One region of the Flagellimonas sp. ABD4_174 genome, then DNA from elsewhere that is predicted to be linked to it. Evidence: riboswitches for the same ligand, from Rfam matches in the RefSeq annotation. Region 1 holds a riboswitch; the other holds the start of a gene.
The links. Region 1 has a riboswitch for cobalamin ahead of ACXAFK_RS12540 (TonB-dependent receptor plug domain-containing protein). Riboswitches for the same ligand answer to the same signal wherever they lie in the genome.

Region 1 (7,538 bases):
GCTTTTCTATCAATTTGCAGGGGTCGCCAAAGGGTTGGTCCTTACCGTCCAAAATTAATATTCGATCGCACAGTTGGATGGCCAATTCTATTTCATGGGTTGTAAAAAGGATGGTTTTATGTTTGTTGTGGGCCAATTCCTGGAGCATTTTAAGAATCTGTACTTTGTGGTACAGGTCTAAGTGGGTGGTAGGTTCGTCCAGCAAAATAATGGAGGTGTCCTGTGCCATGGCGCGGGCCACCAGTACCCTCTGCATCTGGCCATCGCTGAGCTCATGGCATTTTCGGTGTTTAAGGTCTTCCAGCAAAAAAGCGGCCACACTTGATCGTATCTGCTCCTTGTCCAGTTCGGTAAGTGAGCCCAACCAATTGGTGTACGGTTGGCGGCCCAAGGCAATCAATTCTTGAACGGTCAGATTTTTAGAAGCAGGTTGCTCCGTCAATACCACGCTAAGTTCTTTGGATAAATTGGAAGCGGTGTAATCTTTCAAGTTTTTATGGTTCAAAATTATATCACCGGAAATTTTGGGTTGAAACCCGCCCAAAGTGCGAAGTAGAGTAGATTTTCCAATACCGTTTATGCCCACAATTCCGCAGAGCATTCCAGCTTTTAAGTCAAAATTGATATGTTCAGCTACGACTCTTGAATCGTATCCAATGGCCAAATCCTTTATGGATAGTATGTTTTCGTCAACTTTAGCCATTAGAACATCATTTTGCGTTTACGGACCAAAATCCAAATAACAACCGGTGCACCGACCAAAGAGGTGATGGTGTTTATGGGCAATACACTAGCGGAGTTGGGCAATTGGGCCAAGGTATCGCACAACAACATTAAAATGGCCCCGTACAGCATTACGGCCGGGATCAATACTTTGTGCTCCATGGTATCAAAAATTTGACGGGTAAGGTGCGGAACGGCCAGGCCAACAAAGGCTATTGGGCCGGCAAAAGCTGTGATGCCCCCGGCCAATAATCCAGTGGCGATAATGATGGTCAATCGTGATTTTTTCAAGGAAACCCCCAAGCTTTGCGCATAATTTTCACCCAACAAAAAAGCGTTCAATGATTTAATGGAGCGCACACTGAGCAACACCCCCATGGCAACAATAGTTCCTAAAAGCAATAATTGGTCAATAGATAGGTTCCCAACGCTTCCGAACGACCAAAAAATAAAGCGTTGTAAATTTTCTGCGCTCGAAAAATAAGCGAGCACACTGACTATGGCCGAGGTAATACTACCGAACATCAAACCAATGATCAGTAAAGCCATGGTGTCCTTTACCCGTTGTGCGACAAGCATAACAACAAAGAGAACCAAAAAGCTTCCAATGCTGGCCGCGATGGCAAGGGAAACATCGCTCAAAAAAGAAAAGGTAGCAAAACCGGTTAAAAATGTTGACCCCATTAACAGTAGTGCGGCACCCAAACTGGCCCCGGAACTTATTCCCAAAACAAAAGGTTCGGCCAATGGATTTCTAAACAATGTTTGCATTAAAAGACCGCTCAAGGATAATCCTGCGCCAACCAATATGGAGGTAAATGCTTTTGGAATCCGATAGTTCCATATAATATATTCCCAAGAGTCTGTCTTTGGCAATTTTCCAAGCAAAATAGATAGCACGTCGGCAAAGGGGATGGAAACCGATCCTGAACTAATATTCAACAACGAAGAACATAATAATGCAACCAACAATAGCAAAAAGGAAATGCGATATGTTCTTGTGAATGGCATTTATTTTATGGGTTTGATAAATTGCAGCTGGTGTTCTGGTAATAATTCCGGATGCAATATCTTAATAAAATCCTTTAAGACCACATCGGGTCGGTGAGGTGCCGATTCGTAAAAAATAAGTCCACCGGTTTCGCCTTTTTCAATGGCATTGGAATATACTTTTTGGTTCGTAAAAGCAGAAAACCGGCCGTAATGTGTATTTGCGGCTTTTATTTGGTCGTAAGTGGTTTGTGCTGATGGGTTAAACCAAAATTCGGCATCTTGGGCTTTTTCCAAAACCGATTCGAGACTTAGCCCAATGCTTCCTGTCTCGGGTGTGGAAGCCCACGCATAATCGGCATTTGCATCTTTTATAAAGCGGGCCATCCAGCTTTGTCCCCCAGCCACATACCACACATCCTTGTAAAGTCCCCCAGTTAGCACGGTAGGTTTGGATTTTGCTTTTTTTGCAATCTCTTTTGCTTGTTTGTAAGATGATTCAACTTCTGTGAAAATACTATCGCCCAGGGCTTCCTTATTGAAAAATGGAGCAAAAAACTTGATCCATTCGGCTTTACCGAGCGGGGTATGCTCCACCCAATCACCATTGTAGGCTACTGGAATTCCTGCCTGTTTTAAAATATCGTAGGCCTTGTTCTCCTCATTAATGCTAAATCCAAAAATAAGTTCGGGGTCTAGGGCCAGTACCATTTCTGTGTTGAGAACATCATTCATTCCCAAATCCTTTATGTGCCCTGCCGAAATTCGCTCTCTGGCCTCGGGTGTTGAAATGTAGTCCGTATTTGGAAAGCCGATTACGGTATTTAACGCCCCAAGTTTTTGTAAGGGTTCTATGTGGGTAGTGGAAGTAAGCACCACCTTTTCTACTGGGGTGGCGATAATGGCATCGTATGCATCTTTTGGTAGAGTAATGGACGGTAATTTTTCCTTGGGAACCAACGCATATTTAAAACTTTTTGCCCCGGGCCAAGCCCCGGTGACCTCTATTATTGTAAGATCGGTCTCTTTGGTTACTTTAAATCCGGTTGCATATTTTACTTTAGAATCTAATTCTTGATTTTGGGAAGGTTGCTGTTTTTTTCCCTGTTTGCAACCTACCGAAGTCATCAAAAGAAATCCTAAAACTAGAATTGACCATTGTTGTTTTGCCATGGCCCAAAAGTAAGATTATTTAATTTTTGAGGAAAAAGATTAAACAGATTGATTAGCTTTGGCCTCGAATTTTGGTTCTCACGGTTTTCCGTGGGATTAAAAGGGAATCCGGTGCAAATCCGGAGCTGTTCCCGCAACTGTAAGTTGTGCCCAAGAATTACTGTTTTTTTAAAAGTAAGTATTGGGCGTTTGTCTCATCTTCTAAAACCACTGTCCAATGGGCGGGAAGGTAGGAGGCAAAACACAAGCCAGGAGACCTGCCACATTCAAACAAACATTGTTAAACTTTCGGGATAAAGGTTTACGTATGCAACACATACTATTCTCCCGTTTATTCAATTAAACGAAATGAAGAAAAATCATTTATGGTTAATTACCGCTTTATTGGCGGGACAGGGGATCTTTGCACAACAGATACAGCAAGATTCACTTAAAGTTCAACAACTGGACGAGGTTGTTGTTAGCGACTCAAAATTTGAATTGAAGCGTGAAAACTCAGGAAAAACGGTAATCAAGATCACAGCTGAGGAAATGCAGCGAAACCAAGGCAGAACGGTTGCCGAGATCATCAACACAAAAAGTGGTATCGAGATTGCCGGTAGCCGGGGCAGGGATGGCGATGTGCTAGGGGTTTACGCCCGGGGTGGCCGTGGCAGACAGGTCTTGATCATTATCGATGGCGTTCGTGTGGCCGACCCATCCACATTTTCTGCCGAATATGATCTACGTCTGCTGTCTCCCAGTACAATTGAGTCCATTGAGATCATTAAAGGTGCGGCCAGCACACTTTACGGAACCAATGCAGTTACTGCGGTGATCAACATTACAACAAAAAAGAGTTCCAAAAAGAAGATGGCCGGTAATTTTGAAACCAGTGTCGGGACCAATCAAACTGCGGAGGACCAGAATTATAATATAGGTAGCATTCAAAATTCCGCAAATGTAAATGGCACATTGGGCAAGTTCAATTATGGGGTGGATTTTTCCAATCGGTACAAAAGTGGATTGTCTGCTGCTGTGACACCTGAAAATGAAGAGGATGTTTTTTCAAATTACAGCACCAATGTAAGGTTTGGCTATCAATTTACGGAAAGGTTCGGCGTTCAGCTATATGGCAATCAAACCAAATTTTGGAATGAATATGATGCTTCTTTGGCCGAAGCTCCAAATGTAGGGGAGAACGAGCAGCAAAGGGTTGGGGTTTCCTCTGAATTTGAGTATGGCAAAGGATCGGTTCACTTAAATGCGGCCTATACAGATTACGAGTCCATGGCCAACGATACTTTTGGTGAAAGCACTACCGAAGGCAACAATTGGGTATTGGATGTGTACCATAAATATGTTTTTGGAGAGCAGTTCCATACGATACTTGGAGTAAACTATATTAAGGACGAGGCTATTTTTGCGGAGGAGGTTGATTTTACCATTGTAGATCCTTATGCCAATGTGGTCTATGTTTCGGATTTTGGATTGAATTTGAATGCAGGTGCCCGCTTGAACAATCACTCCGAATATGGAAACCATTTTGTGTACAACCTGAACCCATCTTATGTATTTGATACGAATAAAGGGTATATAAAATTGATGGGATCGTATGCAACCTCTTATATTACACCGAACTTGACCCAGTTGTTCGGTGCTTTTGGTGGAAACCCAGACTTGGAGCCAGAAGAAAATACCACTATTGAGGCGGGCGTGGAGTTTAAATTGAACAATACATTAAGAATCAGTACGGTTTATTTTGATAGAAACGAAACAAATGCCATTGGTTACGATGCTAACTTTACAACGATAAATGTTGCCGATGAGATTGATGCCAACGGGGTGGAAGTGGAAGCAACTTGGTTGCCTTTGAGCAATTTTAGTGTAAATGCCAATTATACCTTTACGGAACGGAAAGGCGACAATGCCATACGTATTCCCAAGCACAAGGCCAATGTTTCTTTATGGTATCAGTTTTGTGAAAGTACCAATGTATCTTTAAGCTATGCCTATACCGGTGAGCGTTTTGATACTGATTTTTCTACTTTTACCGATGTAGCCCTTGACCCGTTTTCAATATTGAATCTTTCTGTTCAGCATGAGTTGATCAAAAACAAATTAAATGTTTTTGTGAACGCGGATAATTTGTTGAACGAGGATTATAGGGAGTTGCTTGGGTTCACCACCAGAGGACGAAACTTTAGGGTCGGCCTCAGCCTGAACCTTTAAAAAAAGAAAAGCGGCCGATCGGCCGCTTTTTTATTAGTTGTTTAACTGTAGTGGTTTTTCCAAATACATATTGTCCTTTATAGGAGTTTCCAATCTAGATGACGTAAAAGATTCTGCGGGCATTTCCACAGTAAAGTCTATTTTGGCAGAGCTACCTGTAATTTCTTGTAGAGCACGGGCCAATAGAGGCTCGTTTACATCGCCCAAGACTCCAAAATTGGTTAAATCTTCTTCTAGGGCAATGTCTGGCGCCAAGCCATTGGTGTAATCATAAAACCCATCTGCATTCTCGTTCCTTCCAACCAAAGGTTGTAATCCCCAAGAATTTTCAGCATTGATATTGCCCTCACGGTCACTATTATAAATAAAAGAGTTTTCTGGGTCATCTACCAAGGTAATTGAAAATTCATTTTTACCACGCGTTGTTTCTCCAATATGGATTACATCGATATAGGGGTCAAGTCCGTTCATTACCAATTCACTTGCCGAGGCAGAATCACCTGTGGCAATAACAAAAACACGGTCTAAATTTAAGGAGTTAATGGCGCTGGTGCCTGTGGAATTTGCAAAATAATCAGTTAAAAATTCTTCGCTGAACTGTACTTGTATTTTATCGTTCCACCTTTGTTTTATGTATACCTCACCTGTGTTGGTCCCATAGACCATACTGGCCAGTAAACGGGATGTGTTTACGGAACCTCCCGGATTGTAGCGCATGTCCAAAACAAGTTCTGTTGCTCCGTCGGCTACAAATTTGGCAAAGGCAGCGTTCAAATCTTCATCGAAACTGCTTAAAAAACGGTTGTACATTAAATAGGCAACTTTAGTCCCGTTTACATCCAGTGTTTCGGCAATCAAGATGGGGTCCTCGACTTGATTTTCTATTTTGGTAAGTTCTACTTCTTTGGCGCTATCAGAGATGGTATTGTCGGTAACGGTCGCCATTCCAAGCGTGTAAGTGCTGTTATCACCGAACAAAAGATTCCTGTAGTTGTTAATGGTAAGTTGGGTGCCATCGACCCTGGTGAAAAACTCGCCACGTTGTATATCTTTGGTCGAGGCATCGGAATCCGGCCATATGTAAAGTACATAGCCAAAAACATTTTCCGTACCGCTAATCAGGCTCAATCTAAATTCGACCCCATTACTTTGGGATATTCCAGATAGGCCACTTACCAGTTCCGAATAGTCATCATTGGCAAAACTAAATCGATCTATGGCGTTGTCATCCCCAAAAATCTCCTCATGTCTGTTACAAATGCTATAAAAAAAGTTTTCGGCATTTGAATTGGCCTCTAAAAAAGCAGTGTACTCGGCATTTGTGGAAAACCTATCATCTGCCAAATCCTCAACATCCCCTTGCCAAAAATACCAAAGGTTCATGGCCTGCCACATAAAATTTTGTGCTGTAACATCCGCACCGGGTTCTGGGTCGGGGGTAGGGCCATTATTGATTTCATTGTCGTCACTACTACACGAGGTGAATAGGAGTGTTGCTCCCAAAAATAGATAGAGGTACTTTTTCATAGCTTAATTTTTTTTGAATTTACTCAAATTTTGTTCCAAACTCTAAGAAACTAGGATGGGTAAGAGTAAAACCAAACGTTATATCAAATAAATTTACCTTGCAAAATAGGCTTATCTGAGGAAATCGCAAATTTTTTGTAACAATATTCGATATGTATCGTCGTGATAGTGTAGGTCGATAAGAAAGGCCTTAAAATAACTAAGACAACCAAATGAAACAAGCAGAATTTTTAAATGTGGTTTTGCCTTTTCAGGATAAACTTTTTAGGCTCGCCAAGCGCCTATTGGTCTCCCGAGAAGAAGCGGAAGACGCCACTCAAGAAATTTTGTTGAAGCTTTGGTCTAAGAACGAGTCGATGGGGAAGTACAAAAATGTAGAGGCTTTTGCCATGACCATGACCAAAAACTTTTGTTTGGACCGCTTAAAGTCCAAACAAGCAGGAAACCTAAAATTGGTTCACAGTAATTACAGTGATGAAAACACCTCCTTACAAAAACAATTGGAGGCCGAAGACAGTGTAAACTGGATGGAACGAATTATAAAAGACCTGCCAGAACAACAAAAAATGATATTGCAACTACGCGATGTGGAGCAATACGAGTTCGACGAAATATGCGAGCTCATGGACATGAAACCGACAGCAGTGCGCGTAGCATTGTCGAGGGCAAGAAAAACAGTAAGAGAAGAATTGATTAAAAAACATAACTATGGAATTGGGTAACATAGAAAAAATATTGGAAAAGTATTTCGAGGCCACTGCTACAGTGGACGAAGAAAGAACACTTAGGGCCTATTTTTCACAAGAGGAGGTCGCACCTCACTTGGAGCAGTACAAGCCCATGTTCAACTACTTTTCCATGGCCAAGGAAGAAAAGTACACCAAGCAGGTACCATTAAAACCTAGAGTAAACTA
Region 2 (7,538 bases), 2.8 Mb from region 1:
TAGCCAGCTTGCCAGGACCACATCATGTTATTGTTTTCAGCTTCGGTAAGGAGGTCTCCCTGTCCTTCGGCTCCCAAGAGATACTTTTCCTGGTCCACACCAATTCCAAACGTTATTGAAGTGTACTTGCCGGCAGGAACATCGTAAAGAACTACTTCTGTTTTTCCGGTTTCTTCGCTTGTTATAAAAAAGCCCGTATCCTTAGGATAGGTGAATATATTGCCATCTTCATCGGTCAGCCTAAAATTCCCGACAATGTAGTTCAGGCGTTCTATGGTCAAGGTCTCATTCTGGGAATTGGTGTAGGAAGACCCTAAAATAAGGTCGTCCGCGGATACGCTGTTGTCAAATTCAATTTTTACCATTCCGGTGCCGCTCAGTTGTGTGGAATCGTCATCGCTGCTACATGATGCCAATAAAATGGATAAAAATAATACGGTTGATAATTTATAAATTGATTTCATCTGTAATTCAAATAGTTATGAGTTGGGAATCCTCTGCTTAAAAGCCTCCCGGATTAAAAATGTTACATACATGTGCCAAGGGCACAATACTTAAAAGTATAGGCACAGTTGCTTTTTTCCCTTTAGGGAAATAGCACAACTATAAAAAAGGTCGGTGTTAACAAATGATGGGCGGGCGAAAAACCGAAGCTGTAAATTGGCGCGGTTTGCTCGAGGTAAATTCCGGTAACTGGTCGTTTTCCAAAGTTTGCGGAGTAAAATCGCAAAAAAGAATATCCACAAAGCCAATGGGATACTCTTTCATGTTAATAGAGGGTAGATTTTGCTTTTTTTCGTCTTGTTCTTCTTGCAACATTTTGGACAGATAGCACTTACCGTTACAGTTGAGCATTGGTTTGTCCTTGTTCACGCACAAATACTCGGCAATGTAGTCTTGGTTGACCACATACTCAAAAACAGGAAGTACGGGCCTTAACATGGCCATTACATACAAAAGTGTGAACAATATGGGAAGACTCCGCTGTTTCAAGAAAGATTTTTTGAACCTGTACAAATATAATCCACTTAATTGATAGATGTAAAAAAAGCTGCCTGTTTTAAGCAGCTTTTAGTTCTTTTTCCAAAGCTATGAAACAGGATAGTTTTTTTTGGGGGCTATAATGTGGCAATATTTTGATGTGACATAGATAAGGTTCGCCATTTTTGCGATAATTGATCACCGCGCCATCAAAACTGTGATGCGCGTTTAACTGTTCCCTAATTTCTTTTTTGATGGTTTTTGATGTTTCTTTTCCTTGTAAAAAGCTCGGTTTTTTTTGTAGCGCGTAATTTTTTTGATACCCTGTCATTTCTATAAAACCATCATTCACCCAAAGAATGGAATGGTCCGGGTCGGTAACGACCAGGGCGTCGTAGTTTTCCTTTATTATAAGACTCTGATTCTCTTGCGATATTTCCTCACCAAGCAGGTAGGTGATTTTCTTTAGGTCTGCTTCTTTTTTTAGGTTGCCCAATAACCTGTGATAGCTTTCCAAATAAAAATCAAAGCTTAGTAATGGGGATGCCTGGAGTTTGTTGTCTTTCGTCATTGTTTTGTTCTACGTTAAATTAAACCACTGGAATTGGTGTTTTGTCCTGGTTCAAGGCAACAAAGGTGAACTGGCCGCAGATGGCCTTTTCCCTTTGGCTGGAATACATTTCTTCCAAATAAATGTCCACTTGCACTTTTAAACTTTTGTTGCCCACCTTTATTACTTCGCCTATCAGTTCAATAATGGTACCTGCAGGAATTGGGTGGTCAAAATCTATACGATCTGTACTTACGGTCACCATTCGTTTTCTGCTGAACCGTGTTGCAGTAATAAAGGCAACCTCGTCCATTAGGCTAAGTGCGGTTCCGCCAAACAAGGTGTCGTAGTGGTTTACGGTATTGGGGAATACCGCTTTAAAAATGTTTGTTTTTGATCGCTGTATGCGTTCGCTGATTTCCATGGCAAAAGCTTTTATAAAATTGAACAATTAGATAAAAGCTCCTTAGCTCAACTTCGCAATGCCTTAAACAAGTGGAACGTGTGTGGAGTTTTGCCGGATAAGCCGGTGAAAGTTCAAACGTTCGACTTGCCCTTTACGCGAAGGCATCGTCAAAATCCTACAGAGTAGGAACGAAATGGGCAGGTATCCTGGCTTGTTCGATTTTTGCCACCTTCTCATCTTTTTTTGGGAAAGACAATGGTTTTTTGCAAAAACATACTATTCCAAAAACGGAATCGAACTTACAGTTGCGCGTCAGCTCGTGATTTACACACGATTCCCTTTTAATTCCGATATGTGTCGGAAACCCTATCGTTATGATAAAGAAATTAAGTAAAGAACTTATTTGGTGGTAAATGTATCGAAATTTGAATTTACCTTGAAATTATTTCTATCTGATTTTTATGCGGTAAAATTTAATGAACAGATCTTTTGGGGTTGGTGCTTGGGCGGAATTGGACAAATGATCTTTTTTTTGATTGAAATCTGCTTAAAGCCTTATGTAATAAGGGTGTTTGGGATTATATGTTTGCAATTGTTAAAAAACTGTGAAAAAGTATTTCTTGGCAGTCGGTTCCAATGTGGATTTTTCTCAGCCCTTATCCTACGTTTGTTCCCATGGATTTTGAACGTCAAAAATTTCGAATGTTGATAACAGTGTTAAGAACCTGATCGACGAAACTTCAAATCGAAGTGAAGAAAATATGAATTTTACAGTCAAGCTATTTTTTCAACTCCAAACCGTTTTCTTCATGCAGATAACTCATATAACTAAGAGGGATTTTAGTACGCAAGAATTTGATTTACACAAGATTACGAATGCAATCTTGAAAGCCATGACAGCTGTGGAGCATGGCCAGATCACCGATGCGCAGACCATAGCCAGCAACGTAAATAAAGAGTTGTTGGAACGAAAGAGCCAAGACCAACATTATGTGCCCACTGTTGAAGAAGTGCAAGATGTTGTAGAGAACCAACTTATGGACAGTGAGTTCCACGATGTGGCAAAGGCGTACATTATTTATAGGAACAAAAGGGCCCAAATGCGGGAGTCCGATATTTTTGAAAAACGAATAAACCTTAAACCTTACGAATACCCACAATTATACGAATACGTTCCCGCGATCAGACACTCGTATTGGATACATACCGAGTTTAACTTTACCAGCGATATCCAAGATTTTAAATCCGGATTGACCGAAGTGGAACGAAGTGCCATTAAAAATACCATGTTGGCCATTTCCCAGATCGAGGTGGCCGTAAAAACATTTTGGGGCGACATATACCATCGTATGCCAAAACCAGAAATAGGTTCGGTGGGAGCCACATTTGCGGAGAGCGAGGTGCGCCACCACGATGCTTACTCGCACCTACTGGAAATTTTGGGACTGAACCAAGAGTTTGAAAACCTGAAGAAGAAACCGGTGATCATGAAAAGAGTGCAGTATTTGGAGACAGCACTTAAAAATGCAAAAAGCGAAAACAATAAGGAGTATGCCGAGTCCATCTTGCTATTTTCCCTTTTTATCGAACATGTTTCCCTTTTCTCCCAGTTCCTGATCATTATGGCGTTCAACAAACATAAAAATGTACTGAAGGGAATTTCGAACGTTGTGGAGGCCACATCCAAGGAAGAGCAGATCCATGGTGATTTTGGTATCGATGTAATCAATATCATCAAAAAAGAACACCCGGAATGGTTCGATGATGCATACAAGGAAATGATCCAAGATATCTGTGAGAAGGCATTTGAATCGGAAAGTAAAATAGTGGATTGGATATTTGAAGCTGGTGAATTGGATTTCTTGCCCAAAAACTTGGTAAACGAGTTTATCAAGAACAGATTCAACAACTCATTGGAGAGTATCGGGATTTCTAAAATATTTGATGTCGATCAAAAATTATTGGAGCAGACCGAATGGTTCGATGACGAGATCATTGGAACAAAACACGGAGACTTTTTTGTAAAAAGATCCATTAACTATAGCAAAAGAACACAAAGTATAACAAGCGACGACCTTTTTTAAATTATGGAGAAGAGAACACAACTAACCCCGACCACAGACCAAAAACAAGACAATAAAACACAAGAACTTGTAAACGCAAGAAAGGATACCTTGTCCAAACTTAAAACCGAGGAAGACAAGGGGTTCGAATGGTTGAACGAGTATAGCCGAAAGTTTTTGGCATCTGGGTACCTAACCGAGGGCGTAACCCCTGAAGGGCGTATCCGCGAGATTGCCGATAGGGCCGAGGAGATATTGCAAATTCCTGGGTATTCGGATAAATTTTATGGATATATGTCCGAAGGATTTTTCTCCTTGGCATCTCCGGTTTGGTCCAATTTTGGTAAAAAACGTGGTTTGCCCATTAGTTGCTTTGGCTCACATATCGACGATGATATGGGGAATATCCTTTATACACAGTCCGAGGTAGGAATGATGTCCAAACTAGGTGGTGGGACATCGGGATATTTTGGAAATATTAGGCACAGGGGTGCTCCTGTAAAAAATAATGGTCAAGCCTCGGGAGCAGTTCATATTATGCAGTTGTTCGAATCCATGGTGGATGTGGTTAGCCAAGGTTCGGTTCGTCGCGGTCGTTTTTCTCCATATTTACCGATCGATCATAAGGATATCATGGAATTTTTAGAGATCGGTACCGAGGGTAACCCGATCCAACAATTAACACATGGTGTAACGGTGACCAACCAGTGGATGCAGGAAATGATCGAGGGAGACGTAGAAAAAAGAACCATATGGGCCAAAGTGTTGCAACGTAGGGGTGAAATGGGATATCCGTATGTGTTCTTTACCGATAATGCCAATGACGGTGCAGCGGATGTATACAAGGACAAGAACCACCGTATTCATGCCAGTAACCTGTGTACAGAGATTATGTTGCCATCTAATGATAATTGGTCTTTTGTTTGTGTGCTCTCCAGCGTAAACTTGATGCATTACGATAAATGGAAAAAAACCGATGCGGTAGAGACCATGGTCCATTTCTTGGATGCAGTAATTACAGAGTTCATCGAAAAATTGGAGGCTTACAGAGATTCTTCGGACAGAGAGGACAGACAGACTTTCCTATTTATGGAAAGAGCTTACAACTTTGCAAAGCAAAACCGTTCCTTGGGTCTTGGGGTCTTGGGCTGGCATTCTTTATTGCAGTCCAAAAGAGTGGCCTTTAACAGTCAGGAAGCGTATAACTTGAACAGCGAAATTTTTAGGGAAATCAAAGAACGTTCCTACAAAGCTTCAGAACAATTGGCCGAACGATTTGGTGAGCCGGAGGTGTTGAAAGGTTACGGAAGGCGTAACGCAACATTGAACGCGATTGCGCCTACTACCTCATCTGCCTTTATTTTAGGTCAAGTGTCCCAAGGAATAGAACCCATTTGGTCCAACTGTTATGTAAAGGATATTGCCAAGATCAAAACAACCATCAAAAACCCATTTTTAATAGATTTGTTGGAGGAAAAAGGACAAAATACGCCTGAAGTTTGGAAAAGTATCCGTGATATGGATGGTTCTGTACAACATTTGGACTTTTTGACCGAAGAAGAAAAGGCGGTCTTTAAAACCTATTCAGAAATAGATCAACTTGATATAATTTATCAAGCTGCCAATAGGCAGAACCATATAGATCAAGGGCAATCGGTGAACATTATTGTGCACCCGGACATGCCTACCAAGGATATCAACAAAATCCACGTTACCGCTTGGAAATTGGGACTTAAATCCCTGTACTACCAGCATAGCATGAATGCTGCACAAAAATTCAAGCAAAAGAAGGATTGTGTGAGCTGTGAGGCATAGAAAATCCAAATTTGATATTAAAAAATGAGGTCCCGACAACGGGACCTCATTTTTTTGTTCTGTTGAAGAAGACTTTACTTAAATACGGGATCAACCATATTTTTGCGTCCGTGGTTTTAGTTTTTATTGCTGTGGGCAAATTAATAAAACGAAGGACAGTCTCCGTTTTATTCCACAATCTTAATGTCCACAGATGTTCTACCTTGCCATCCAGTGGCATCCGTTACGGAGTAGGCACAATGGTAGTCGCCGGTATCTATATCTTCCGGTATGGTAATGCTAATATTGATCTCATGTGAAGTTCCACCTTCTGCAATAGTAAAGTTTTGCATGTAAATCAATGGATTTTCTGCACTTTTAACAGCTTCTAGATCACATTGAGCACCCTGGTCATCGTGGGTGTGGTGGTCAAAATTGTGATGTATGTCCAAACTATAGGAGGCCAAGGATACATTATCCGTTGCTTGGGCCTTAAATGTGTAGGTCTGACCCCTTTGCAGTACTTCGCAGGCTTGGGGAAAGCCACCCGAGAAGTTTATGCTGATCGCAGGCTTTTCTTCATCAATAGTAGAGTCGTCACTACTTGAGCAGCTCGACAAAAATATAATTGAAGTGGCGATAAAGATGTGTTTAAATTTTAGTTTCATAGTTTTTTTTTTAAACCGTGGAGCCCTGAGGGCCCCCACGGATATTCATATTAAACTGTAGGTACTGTAATATCGATATGGTCTTCGAATTCGTGGATGTTTCCATCCTCGTCCTCGATAGTAAAGATAATGTGATACTCCCCTGCTGGAGCAGTAGCAGGTACTTCTATGTGCTCATGGAACTCTGCCTCGGTCAATTCGTGGTAATCCTCGGAAAAGTCGCCTTCGTAATCCCATTCCACTTCTCCTTCGCCTGCTTCAAGGTCGTGGGCATGAACATCCACCAATACCTCGTGTATACCATTTACCGCTTCGATCATAAATTCTATATGGAAATCGCTTCCTCGCTCTACGGTTTCATCCATTTCAAAATCGCTTACGGTAATAGGATCAAGAATTTGGATGTGACCTTCGATTTCCGTTGTATTTCCAAGGGCATCGGTCACTACCAGTTCAATGTGGTATTCTCCCGCGGGAATGTTGGTCGGAATATCGATGTGTTCATGGAATGTAGGGTTGATCACCAAGTAATCGGCATCGGTCCAAGTTTGTTCGTAATCCCAATCTACTTCACCTTCTCCGGCCTCTACCTCGTCTGAATGAATGTCGATAGAGATACTTTGTACAACTCCTTCGGCAGTAATTTCCGCTTCTAAATGAAGGTCCGATCCTTTATAGGCAACTTGATCGGTAGAATGGGCACTGCCCTCTCCAAATTCAAAATTGGCGATAACCGGGGCTGCTACTGCGTCGGTTCCATCATCATCGCTACTACAAGATTGAAGGGCTACGCCTAAAAATGCGATAATTGCAAGTGGTTTTAACATTGATTTCATTTTTCTTCTGTTTTTGATATTAGACTTAATTTGATTTATTTAAAATGGTATGGTCATCGAAATGGATAAGTTCCTGCCAGGTTCCGGAACGTCGATAAGCCGATAAAAACTGGTGTGATCGTAGTATTCTGTATTGAATACATTATTTAGTTTTATGCGTAATTGCATAGGTTGTGCCGTTTTGAACATTGTTATCCCTGCCATGGCGGATATATGGAGTACTTGAAAACCTTCTGTTTT

Region 2: linked by a shared signal. The riboswitch ahead of ACXAFK_RS00085 (acyl-CoA thioesterase) and the one ahead of ACXAFK_RS12540 (TonB-dependent receptor plug domain-containing protein) in region 1 are both predicted to bind cobalamin.

The regions. Positions count from the first base shown of each region.
Region 1 covers NZ_JBSWWP010000001.1:2,808,253-2,815,790, reverse strand. The annotation lists gene ACXAFK_RS12555 (ABC transporter ATP-binding protein) at 1-703, opposite strand, end outside; gene ACXAFK_RS12550 (FecCD family ABC transporter permease) at 703-1,734, opposite strand; gene ACXAFK_RS12545 (ABC transporter substrate-binding protein) at 1,735-2,886, opposite strand; cobalamin riboswitch at 2,942-3,165, shown strand; gene ACXAFK_RS12540 (TonB-dependent receptor plug domain-containing protein) at 3,235-5,097, shown strand; gene ACXAFK_RS12535 (S41 family peptidase) at 5,131-6,624, opposite strand; gene ACXAFK_RS12530 (RNA polymerase sigma factor) at 6,837-7,346, shown strand; gene ACXAFK_RS12525 (hypothetical protein) at 7,333-7,538, shown strand, end outside.
Region 2 covers NZ_JBSWWP010000001.1:16,801-24,338, reverse strand. The annotation lists gene ACXAFK_RS00100 (MbnP family protein) at 1-464, opposite strand, end outside; gene ACXAFK_RS00095 (hypothetical protein) at 622-993, opposite strand; gene ACXAFK_RS00090 (PAS domain-containing protein) at 1,061-1,552, opposite strand; gene ACXAFK_RS00085 (acyl-CoA thioesterase) at 1,572-1,955, opposite strand; cobalamin riboswitch at 2,117-2,320, opposite strand; gene ACXAFK_RS00080 (ribonucleotide-diphosphate reductase subunit beta) at 2,747-4,021, shown strand; gene ACXAFK_RS00075 (ribonucleoside-diphosphate reductase subunit alpha) at 4,025-5,815, shown strand; gene ACXAFK_RS00070 (DUF4625 domain-containing protein) at 5,983-6,462, opposite strand; gene ACXAFK_RS00065 (DUF4625 domain-containing protein) at 6,513-7,298, opposite strand; gene ACXAFK_RS00060 (TonB-dependent receptor) at 7,338-7,538, opposite strand, start outside.